One region of the Rhodococcus sp. RS1C4 genome, then DNA from elsewhere that is predicted to be linked to it. Evidence: riboswitches for the same ligand, from Rfam matches in the RefSeq annotation. Region 1 holds a riboswitch; each other region holds the start of a gene.
The links. A riboswitch is a leader RNA that binds a small molecule or an ion and turns the genes downstream of it on or off. The one in region 1 is predicted to bind S-adenosylmethionine.
Positions count from the first base shown of each region.

Region 2: another riboswitch for S-adenosylmethionine. It lies ahead of CH289_RS05275 (ABC transporter ATP-binding protein); the one in region 1 lies ahead of CH289_RS12240 (aminotransferase class V-fold PLP-dependent enzyme).
Region 3: another riboswitch for S-adenosylmethionine. It lies ahead of CH289_RS13265 (amino acid ABC transporter permease); the one in region 1 lies ahead of CH289_RS12240 (aminotransferase class V-fold PLP-dependent enzyme).

Region 1 covers NZ_NOXZ01000023.1:307,276-310,548, forward strand. Annotated here, with positions in the region: gene CH289_RS12235 (Pls/PosA family non-ribosomal peptide synthetase) at 1-1,346, opposite strand, end outside; SAM riboswitch class IV at 1,574-1,689, shown strand; gene CH289_RS12240 (aminotransferase class V-fold PLP-dependent enzyme) at 1,741-3,084, shown strand; gene CH289_RS12245 (hypothetical protein) at 3,223-3,273, shown strand, end outside.
Region 2 covers NZ_NOXZ01000014.1:3,566-6,838, reverse strand. Annotated here, with positions in the region: gene CH289_RS05280 (copper resistance CopC/CopD family protein) at 1-971, shown strand, start outside; SAM riboswitch class IV at 1,161-1,273, shown strand; gene CH289_RS05275 (ABC transporter ATP-binding protein) at 1,282-2,895, shown strand; gene CH289_RS05270 (peptide ABC transporter substrate-binding protein) at 2,955-3,273, shown strand, end outside.
Region 3 covers NZ_NOXZ01000027.1:7,183-10,455, forward strand. Annotated here, with positions in the region: gene CH289_RS13255 (amidohydrolase) at 1-169, shown strand, start outside; gene CH289_RS13260 (DUF222 domain-containing protein) at 148-819, opposite strand; SAM riboswitch class I at 1,280-1,377, shown strand; gene CH289_RS13265 (amino acid ABC transporter permease) at 1,540-2,505, shown strand; gene CH289_RS13270 (amino acid ABC transporter ATP-binding protein) at 2,502-3,273, shown strand, end outside.

The DNA of each region.
Region 1 (3,273 bases):
AGCACCGAGTTGCCTGCGCCGGTCTTGCGCACGGCAGCGGCCGCACCGCCGACACCGGGAAGCGCCTGCAGTGCGTTGTCGATCTCACCGAGCTCGATGCGTCGGCCGCCCAACTTGATCTGATCGTCGGCGCGGCCCTGGAACAGCAGGCCTTCGAGCTCGAGCTTCACCAGGTCGCCGCTGCGGTAGGCGCGGTCCCATCCGAGCGTCGGCATCGGCGCGTACTTCTCGGCGTCCTTGGCCGGGTCGAGATAGCGGGCAAGGCCGACGCCGCCGATCACCAGCTCACCGACTTCGCCGACGGCAACAGGGTGGCCCGACCCGTCGACGACGGCCAGATCCCACCCGTCGAGCGGGAGGCCGATCCGAACGGGTCCCTTGCCGTCCATGATCGACGCGCAGGCGACGACGGTGGCCTCGGTGGGTCCGTAGGTGTTCCACACCTCGCGGCCGTCGACGGCGAGGCGCTCGGCCAGTTCCGGCGGGCACGCTTCTCCGCCGAAGATCAGCAGCCGGACGGCTTCCAACGCGACGGCAGGCCACAGGGCAGCGAGCGTCGGGACGGTCGAGACGACGGAGATGTCGCGGGACACCAGCCACGGCCCGAGATCGAATCCACTGCGCACCAGGGACCGGGGAGCGGGCACCAGGCATGCACCGTGCCGCCACGCCAGCCACATCTCCTCGCACGAGGCGTCGAAAGCCACCGACAAGCCGGCGAGGACACGGTCGCCCGGTCCCAGCGGATCGTCCTGCATGAACATCCGAGCTTCGGCGTCGACGAACGCCGCCGCGTTGCGATGACTGACCGCAACACCCTTCGGGGTGCCGGTGGAGCCGGAGGTGAAGATGACCCACGCGTCGTCGTCGGGAGTCGGGGTCGTCAGAGCATCAGGGGCGGGGGTGTCCTGCTTCTCGGCCGTACCGGCGGCGATACCGCCTGCCGTGACGACGGCGGTCACCTTGGCCTCGCCGAAGACGAGCTCGGCCCGCTCGTCGGGGTCGTCGGCGTCGACCGGCACGTAGGCGGCGCCTGCGTTCAGGATCGACAGAATCGCGACGTACAGGGAGAAGGAACCGGACGGCATCCGGATGCCGACGCGATCGCCGCGCCGGACGCCGGCCCTGGCCAGCCACTGAGCGCCTTCGTCGATGTCCTCGAGCAGTTCGCGGTAGCTGACGGAGACGGTGCCGTCGTCGATGGCCGGTGCGTCGGGAAACTGCGACGTCGTGGACCGCAGGATGTCGATGAGCGTGCGTTCCTGTGGAGCACGCTCACCGCGCAGGAACTCGGGCGGAACCCCGTTGCGGGTGTCGGCCGTTTCCGATGGTGATTGCACAGACAACCGGGTGTCCTTCTTCTCGTGTGGTACCGAAATTCGAACGAACGTCGCGCGTCGTTATCTCATGTTCGGTTGTCCAGAAGGTGAACAGTCTCGGCTGTCCCCTTCCGACACAAGTCGTAGCTCGGCATTGCGCGGATTCTACTAGGAAGTGCCCCGTTCGCCCCTGTCGAAGGGTTTCCTACCTGGGAGGTTGACAATCCCTCGCCGCGTTTGCCATCCTCTTTTCAGGTCATGAGTACCAGCATCGAGCCCCGGCTTGCTGGTCGGCAACCCTCCTCCGCGGTGGGGTGCTCCGGGTGACGACCTGGCTGGCGCCGGAAAACCGGTGCAGCAAGCGCGGACTCGATTTCCGACAGGTACGTCGGGTCCCTTGATCGACAAGGGGTTATTTGTCATGACTGCTGTTCTGAACAACTCGTGTGCGTCTTTCGCGGCCGTCAGCGGAGCTGACCTTCAGGTCCCGTTGGTCGACGGAACGAGTTGCGCATACGCCAATTTCGACTACGCGGCCAGCGCGCCTGCGCTCGCCGAGGTCACCGCACGGATCGCCGAGTTGCTTCCGTACTACTCGAGCGTGCACCGCGGAGCCGGGTACGCATCCCGTGTATGCACGGCTGCGTACGAGAAGGCCCGGGTGACGGTGTCCGATTTCGTGGGCGCACAGCCGGATTCGGTCGTCGTCTTCACCAGGAACACCACGGATTCGCTGAACCTGCTCGCGGGATGTGTACCGGGTGACACCGTGGTGCTGGACATCGAGCACCACGCGAACCTGTTGCCGTGGAGGGATCGTCGCGTTGTGGTCGCCGCCGACTCGATCGCCGAGACGCTGACACGCATCGAGGTCGAGCTGGAGACGAAACCCGCTGCGCTGCTGGCGATCACCGGCGCGTCGAACGTCACCGGAGAGGTGCTGCCGATCCGCGAACTGGCCGAGCTCGCGCACTCGCACGGTGCGCGCATCCTCGTCGACGGCGCGCAGTTGGTGCCGCATCGCCGCATCGACATCGGTGATCTGGGTGTCGACTACCTCGCGTTCTCCGGCCACAAGCTGTACGCGCCGCACGGTGCAGGCGTCCTCGTCGGCAAGCGGGACTGGCTCGACGCGGCCGAGCCATACCTCGCCGGAGGCGGCGCCGTGCGCTCGGTCTCGATCGATCGGACCGAATGGGCGCCGGTGCCCGCACGGCACGAGGCCGGAACTCCGAACGTCCTGGGAGTCGTCGCACTGGCCACGGCATGCGAGGCGCTGGCTCGGCACGAGTCGGCAGGATCGATCTCGCACGAGCGCGAACTGTCCGACCGTCTGCGCGACGGTCTGTCGTCGATCGACGGCGTCGGCCTTCTGACGGTCTGGAACGACGCACCGGACACTGTGGGCATTGTCACATTCACGGTCGACGGGTACGGCCCGGGCGAGATCGCCGCGTACCTGTCGGCAGAGCACGGAATCGGTGTGCGCGACGGCAAGTTCTGCGCGCATCCACTGCTGTCCAGGCTCGGCCACGCAGGCGGGGCCGTACGCGCCAGCCTGGGGCTCGGCAGTTCCGGAGGCGACGTCGACAGGCTGATCGACGCGGTCCGGACCCTCGCAACCGACGGACCGTCCTGGACGTACGAGGAGGACGGCGGATGGTGGAATCCGGTGCCGGATCCCCGCCCGTTCCCCGATCTGGCCGACGGTGCCGCAGGCGTGGGATCCCCATGCGCCACACAAACGGTTAGCATCGCTTCATGACAGCAATTGCTCTGTCGCAGAGCGGACTCTGGTCGGATCGCTACGTCGATCTGTGCCGTACCGCCTCGGGGTCGTGTAGGCGTTCGGGCTAGGCCTCAGCCGTCATATCCCTGCTTGCACCAGAAGGACTTCACCTTCATGTCGAACAGTTCAGCCGTACGCGTAGCACTCGTCCACCCGTCGCAGTGG
Region 2 (3,273 bases), on a different contig from region 1:
TCGCAGTGGCTCTCGGACTGGCAGGCAGACTGTTCGTACTCGTCGCGCAACAATCCGGGGGCGCACGAGAGATCTCGACCGCCGGACTCGGTACTGTGCTCGTCACGCCGCACGGTTCGGCCTTGCTTGTGGCAGTGGGATTGTCGATGGTTGCGGCCGGAATCGGGCGCACCCCGATCGTGTTCGGTCTCGTGTACGCCGGCGCGGCGATTCTCGCCGTGACTCTCAGCGGCCACGGCGGCTCTGCCGGAGGATGGCCGTGGGCGTTCCTGGCGACGCTCCTGCACGTCTACGGCATGACGGTGTGGCTGGGCGGCCTCGCGGTGATGCTGCTCGTACTGCGTGCGGCACCCCGACTGCAGCGATGGCACCGCATCGCGACGGTGCACGTCGGACTCGTGGTCGTTGCGGGCCTCGGTCTGTCGCTGCTGCAGGTCCAGCCGCTGCCGGCGCTGTGGAGGACGTCGTACGGAGCAGTGTTGCTGGCCAAAGTTCTCGCAGTCGCGTTCGCCGTCGGCCTCGGACATCTGGCGTACCGACGATTCCGACGCCGGACCCTTCTCGTGGAAACCGCAGTGGCCGTGACGGTTCTGGCTCTGACCTCGATCCTGTCCTCGCACACGCCGGCCAAGGACGTGTACACGACGAACATCGCCACCACCCTCGACTTCGGTTCCTCGGATGTCCTCGACATCGGAATCGACTCGATCAGGCGAGGACCCCAGCAGCTCACCGTCACGTACGAAGGTGCGGGGGCTTCCGACGTCGGCGTCAGCGCCGACCTGTCCTCGGTGGACGCCAACGTCGCCCGATTGCCCGTCGAACTCACCGAACCTGTGCACGACGGTGACCGAACCATCTGGCGCAGCGAGCACCTGGTCGTCCCAGCGCCGGGGGAGTGGAAGGTTTCCATCCGATTCTCAGGCCTGGACGGCCCCAAAGTCGCATCGTTCTTCTACGACGCGCTGTAACCCGAGTTTGTCAATATATTCGTTCAGTCTGATTCCGACGTGAGCCGATGTCCGAAATGAGATGGTTCGGCCGGTGGGTCGTTTGCGCAGGTCACGACGGGTCCACCTCGTCCGTGGTTACTGGATAGTGGCAATAGTCATAGGTATGTAAATTAAACAACTCATCAGTAAGTCGCTATCTTCGAACTCGGTTCAGAGATCCACCGTATGGCTCGGCTGGTGGACAGCAACCCTCGTTCAGCGGCGGGGTGCTTCCGAGCAAAACCTGGCTCGCTTCAAACCGAAGCGAGCAAGCGTTGAGAAGCGAAGGATGCAGCCAGTGTCGGAAAGTGCAGTGCCCGAGTCGAATTCCATCGTCGACATCGCCGGGTTGGTCGTCGAGTTCGGATCGGGCAAGAACAAGCACGTCGCCGTCGACGGCGTGGACCTGCAGATCGGACCGAGCGAAGTGGTCGCTGTGGTCGGAGAATCGGGGTCCGGCAAGTCCACTCTCGTATCGGCCATCCTCGGACTGCTCCCCAGTTCCGCGTCCGTCACCTCCGGCACCATTCGGGTGGACGGTTCGGACACCACGAGCTGGAAAGAGAACGACTGGCGAACGATCAGAGGACGCCGCATCGGCCTCGTGCCCCAGGACCCGATGTCCAACCTGGATCCGGTGCTACGAATTGGACACCAGGTCGACGAGGCCGTGCGGGCGCACAGGCGCCTGCCGCGCGCAGAGGTGCACGACGAGACTGCGTCGGCCTTCACTCGTGCAGGCCTTCCCGGTGCCGAGCGCCGGAAGTATCCGCACCAATTCTCGGGCGGTATGCGTCAGCGCGCGTTGATCGCCATGGCGTCGGTGAATTCGCCCGCACTGTTGATTGCCGACGAGCCCACTTCAGCGCTCGACGTCACCGTGCAACGGCGCATCCTCGACAACCTGGCCGAGGTCGTCGCCGGTTCCGGTGCCGCGATTCTTCTCGTCACGCACGACCTTGCGCTCGCCGCCGAACGCGCCGATCGAATCGTCGTGATGCGTCACGGCCGTGTCGTCGAATCCGGCACTGCAGCTGCGGTATTCGGCCAACCCGAACACGACTACACCCGGGCGCTACTGGCATCCGTCCCCTCGGCGCGGCCGGTTCGAGAAGCCGCGACCCCGGCTGAGGCGTCGATCGTGCTCGAAGTGAGAAACCTGTCCAAGAGCTTCGGCGGAGTACCCGCGGTGGACGACGTGTCCTTCGTTCTCGAGCGAGGCAAGACGCTGGCACTCGTCGGGGAATCCGGCTCGGGAAAGAGCACGACAGCGTGGTCGTGCCTCGGTCTGAACACCCCGAGTGCGGGCCGCGTATTCTTCGAAGGCACCGATGTCGCGTCGTTGAAGGGGCGCGAACTTCGTGCGTTTCGCAGGCGCGTCCAGCCGATCTTTCAGGACCCGTACGCCTCGCTCGACCCCACGTACACCGTCGACCGAATCTTGAGAGAGCCCCTGTCTGCGTTCGGTATCGGTGATCGATCCTCCCGCAAGGCCCGTGCAGTCGAGCTGCTCGACCTTGTGGGACTTGCGGCGGCCACGTTGCGCAGGCGACCGAGTGAACTCTCCGGTGGGCAACGCCAACGCGTCGCCATCGCCCGTGCTCTCGCCGCCGAACCCGAGCTGATCGTCTGCGACGAACCGGTTTCCGCGCTCGACGTCCTGGTCCAGGCGCAGGTGCTCGACCTGCTGCAGACACTGCAGACAGATCTGGGGTTGACGTACCTGTTCATCTCGCACGACCTCGGCGTCGTGCGCCGGATCGCCGACGACGTGGCCGTGATGACCAAAGGGAAGATCGTCGAATACGGCTCGACAACAACGGTGTTCGACAACCCGCAACACGATTACACCCGAGAACTGCTCGGTGCCGTTCCGGGTCTTCGCGTGCCGATCGAAGTCTGAAACACAACGGTGCACAACCGAACCTGACCAGGTTCGGGCAAGTCGAATGGAAAGAACAGATGAAACGCACACCCCTGATCGGCAGTGCTCTGCTCGCTGTCGCAGCAGTAGTACTGACCGCCTGCGGCGGAGGTTCGTCCAGTGAGGCGTCCGGCGAGCCGTCGGACAACATCCTCCGCGTCGCGACGCAGAAACCGACATCCATCGTGCCCGGGAACTCAGGCGGGTACTTCGCACTGTCGGTCTCCGAGACCTTGTTCTCCGGACTCGTGAAGTACGACAGCGACACCGGGGAACCGGTCAACCTCGTTGCCGACTCGATCGAGACCGAGGATCAGAAGGTCTGGGACATCACGCTGAAGGACGGATGGACCTTCC
Region 3 (3,273 bases), on a different contig from region 1:
GGCGGAAGAAGTGGCGAGCAGGGTTCCGGTGCCGAACGGTCACAGCCCCTGGTACGCGCCCGACCCCGACGTCGCCATCGACGTCGGGGTGCGAGCGTTCACCTCGGTTGCGCTCGCAGCGTTGAATTCGGTCGTGCCGCCTGTTCGTCAGAACGGCGGCGGCCGGTAGCGTTCACGCGCGGTCACGACTGCGCGATGTTCGAGGAATCGTTCTCGGAGGAAAATCGCGTCGGCACGTGCCGTGGGGTCTGTCAGTCGCGCGATGTCACCGAGCGACGGCACGTAGGCAGCCCGATCGGTGTCGGCCACGTCGCCGTATTCGCTGTACTCACCGATGTACGTTTCCCACCACGTGGGTGCATACAGCTCGTCGGGTGGATCGCCGGTGGGGGCGGTCGGTCGGGGCGTGCGTGTGCGTTTGTTCTTGCGCGCGGGTACACCGTTGCCCGGGACCATCACCGTGCCTGCGATCTCGTCGAGAACCGAATTGCATTCCACGCCTTCGAGAGCGGTCATCTTTGCGAACAGAGTGGCCATTCCGTCGGCGCCGTGCTTGATCGATGCGCATGGTTCTTCCGATTCTGTTGCCTTGCGTGCCGCCAGTGCTTCGGCCTCGTTGTAGTCGAACCAGTGCGCCCAGATGCGCTCGCGCAATCGACGGATACTGCACCGACGTGCAGAGGCCAGAACATCTGCTTCGATCCCGCGGACGGTGTTGTCGCTCGCTTTCGACAGCACGAGCGCGATGGTGCGAACCCGTTGATAGTCGAGGTCGCCCGCTCTGAATGCGTCGAGGATGGCCGGGAGTCGCTCCTCCAAATTCCCTGCCCACGATCAGTCTCTCGCGAGTCGCTGTGCGCGACAGAGCAAGAGTCACCGAGGCCTCGCATTCGACGGCTCGCTGCGCGAGTGTCACGTCCGCTTCGCCGCCCTGGCTGTGGATATCCGCCTCGGTGGCCAGCCTGAACTCTCCGAGTGCGTACAGGCCGCGGATCAGTTCGGCCGAAGCTCGGTTTTCGGCCCTGCGTGACTCTGCAAGGCCGTCGAGGATATGCGCAGCCGCGTCGGCCTCGCTCCGTACCCGCTCTTCGATGCCCCCCGGCTTCCCCATGGCTTCGAAGGTACTCGAACAAGTGTTCGATTGCAACGCACTCCGAATAATCCGTCTTCCTGGATGCAAGGTTTGAAATCAGGGTGATTCGAACCCTAACGTCAAGCGCCGCTGCACAAATCGGTTGCGCTGACTTGACGGTTGCACTATCGAGCGAATACATTCCTGTCACCATCCAGAGCGACCGAGAGACCTTGGCTCTACGACGTCGCAGCAACCCCCTGCCTCACGGTAGGTGTGGGTGCTACCGCCAGGACCGATGGAGGACACATGAACAGCGCACCGCTGTACCGGACCGAGTGGCGTCGTCTGCACGTCGACCTGTGCCGTATCGCGACGTACTGCTGTAGCTAGCGCGCTACCCGCATCGCACCACCCCTCGCTCTACTTACCTCGGCAAAGGTTTCGATCATGCATGCTCACACCCGGTGGATCCGGTGACTCAATTGGACGCGCGGCCCGCCGCCGCAGAACCGACCGTCGACGACGAAGATCTGATCGTCGCCAAGAAATGGCACCCGTGGCGCTGGATCGTCAGCGTGGTGGTTCTCGTACTCGTGGCGCAGTTCGTCCACGGTCTGGCCACCAACCCGGGCTGGGATTGGACGACGTTCGCTCAGTACTTCACGGCGGCGTCGGTCATGTCCGCGCTGTGGTTGACGATTCAGCTGACGTTCTGGGGCACGCTGATCGGGTTCGCGATCGGTATCGGTCTTGCTGTCGCTCGGTTGTCCAACAACCCTGTTCTGCAGGTCATTTCGTGGTTCTACATCTGGGCGTTCAGGTCCATTCCGCTGATCGTGCAGCTTCTGTTCTGGTTCAACATCGCGTACCTGTATCAGACATTGACGCTCGGAATTCCCTTCGGTCCTGCGTTCTTCGAGTTCAACGTCAACAACGTCATCAGTGGATCGACGGCCGCGATCATCGGTCTTGCTCTTCATCAGGCTGCGTACTCGGCCGAGATCGTCCGTGCCGGCATCATCTCGGTGGACCAGGGCCAACTCGAAGCCGCTGCCGCGCTGGGTATCCCGAAGCGGCGCGAGTTCTTCAAGATCGTTCTGCCACAGGCGATGCGGGGCATCCTGCCGAATGCCGCGAACGAGGTGATCAGCCTCTTCAAGGGGACCTCGATCGTGTCCGTCATGGCGATCGCCGAGCTGTTCTACCAGGTGCAGGTCATTTACGGCCGTAACGGCCGCGTCGTTCCGTTGCTCATGGTCGCGACGGTCTGGTACATCATCTTGACCTCGGTTCTGTCCGTCGTGCAGTTCTACGTCGAACGGCACTACGCCAAAGGCGCGGTGCGGACCATTCCCCTGACACCGATCCAGAAGATTCGCAAGCGGGTTGCCGAGATCACCGCACCGCCGCGCGGAGGAGCAACGCGATGACGACGCTCGACGCCACCACGCCCACCGAGAACAGCAAGTACGCCGTCGAGGTCCGGGGCGTGCACAAGTCCTACGGACCACTCGAGGTCCTCAAGGGTGTCGACCTCGTCGTCCGGCCCGGTGAGGTGACGGTGATCATCGGTCCCTCCGGGTCGGGCAAGTCGACGCTGTTACGCAGCCTCAACCACCTCGAGAAGGTCGATCAGGGAACGGTCCGTGTCGACGGCGACCTCGTCGGATACCGTCGTCGGGGCAACAAACTGCACGAGCTCAGCAACAAGGACATCCTGAAGCAGCGCTCGCAGATCGGTTTCGTGTTCCAGAACTTCAATCTGTTTCCGCACCTGACCGTTCTCGAGAACGTGCTCGAAGCTCCGGTGTCCGCGCAGAAGCGCAAGCGTGCCGACGTGGAACCCGAGGCGCTCGCCCTTCTCGAGCGCGTCGGGTTGAAGGACAAGGCACACGACTATCCACGACGCCTGTCGGGCGGGCAGCAGCAGCGTGTGGCGATCGCACGCGCACTTGCTCTGCGTCCCAAAGTGATTCTGTTCGACGAACCGACGTCGGCCCTCGACCCCGAGCTGGTCGGAGAGGTACTCGAAGTCATCCGAGGACTGGCCCGTGAAGGCGCGACCCTGGTGATCGTGACCCACGAGGTCGGATTCGCCAAGGAAATCGCCGACACCGTCGTCTTCATGGATGCCGGGCAGGTCGTCGAACGAGGCACTCCTTCCGAACTGCTCGACAATCCACAGGAACCGCGCACCA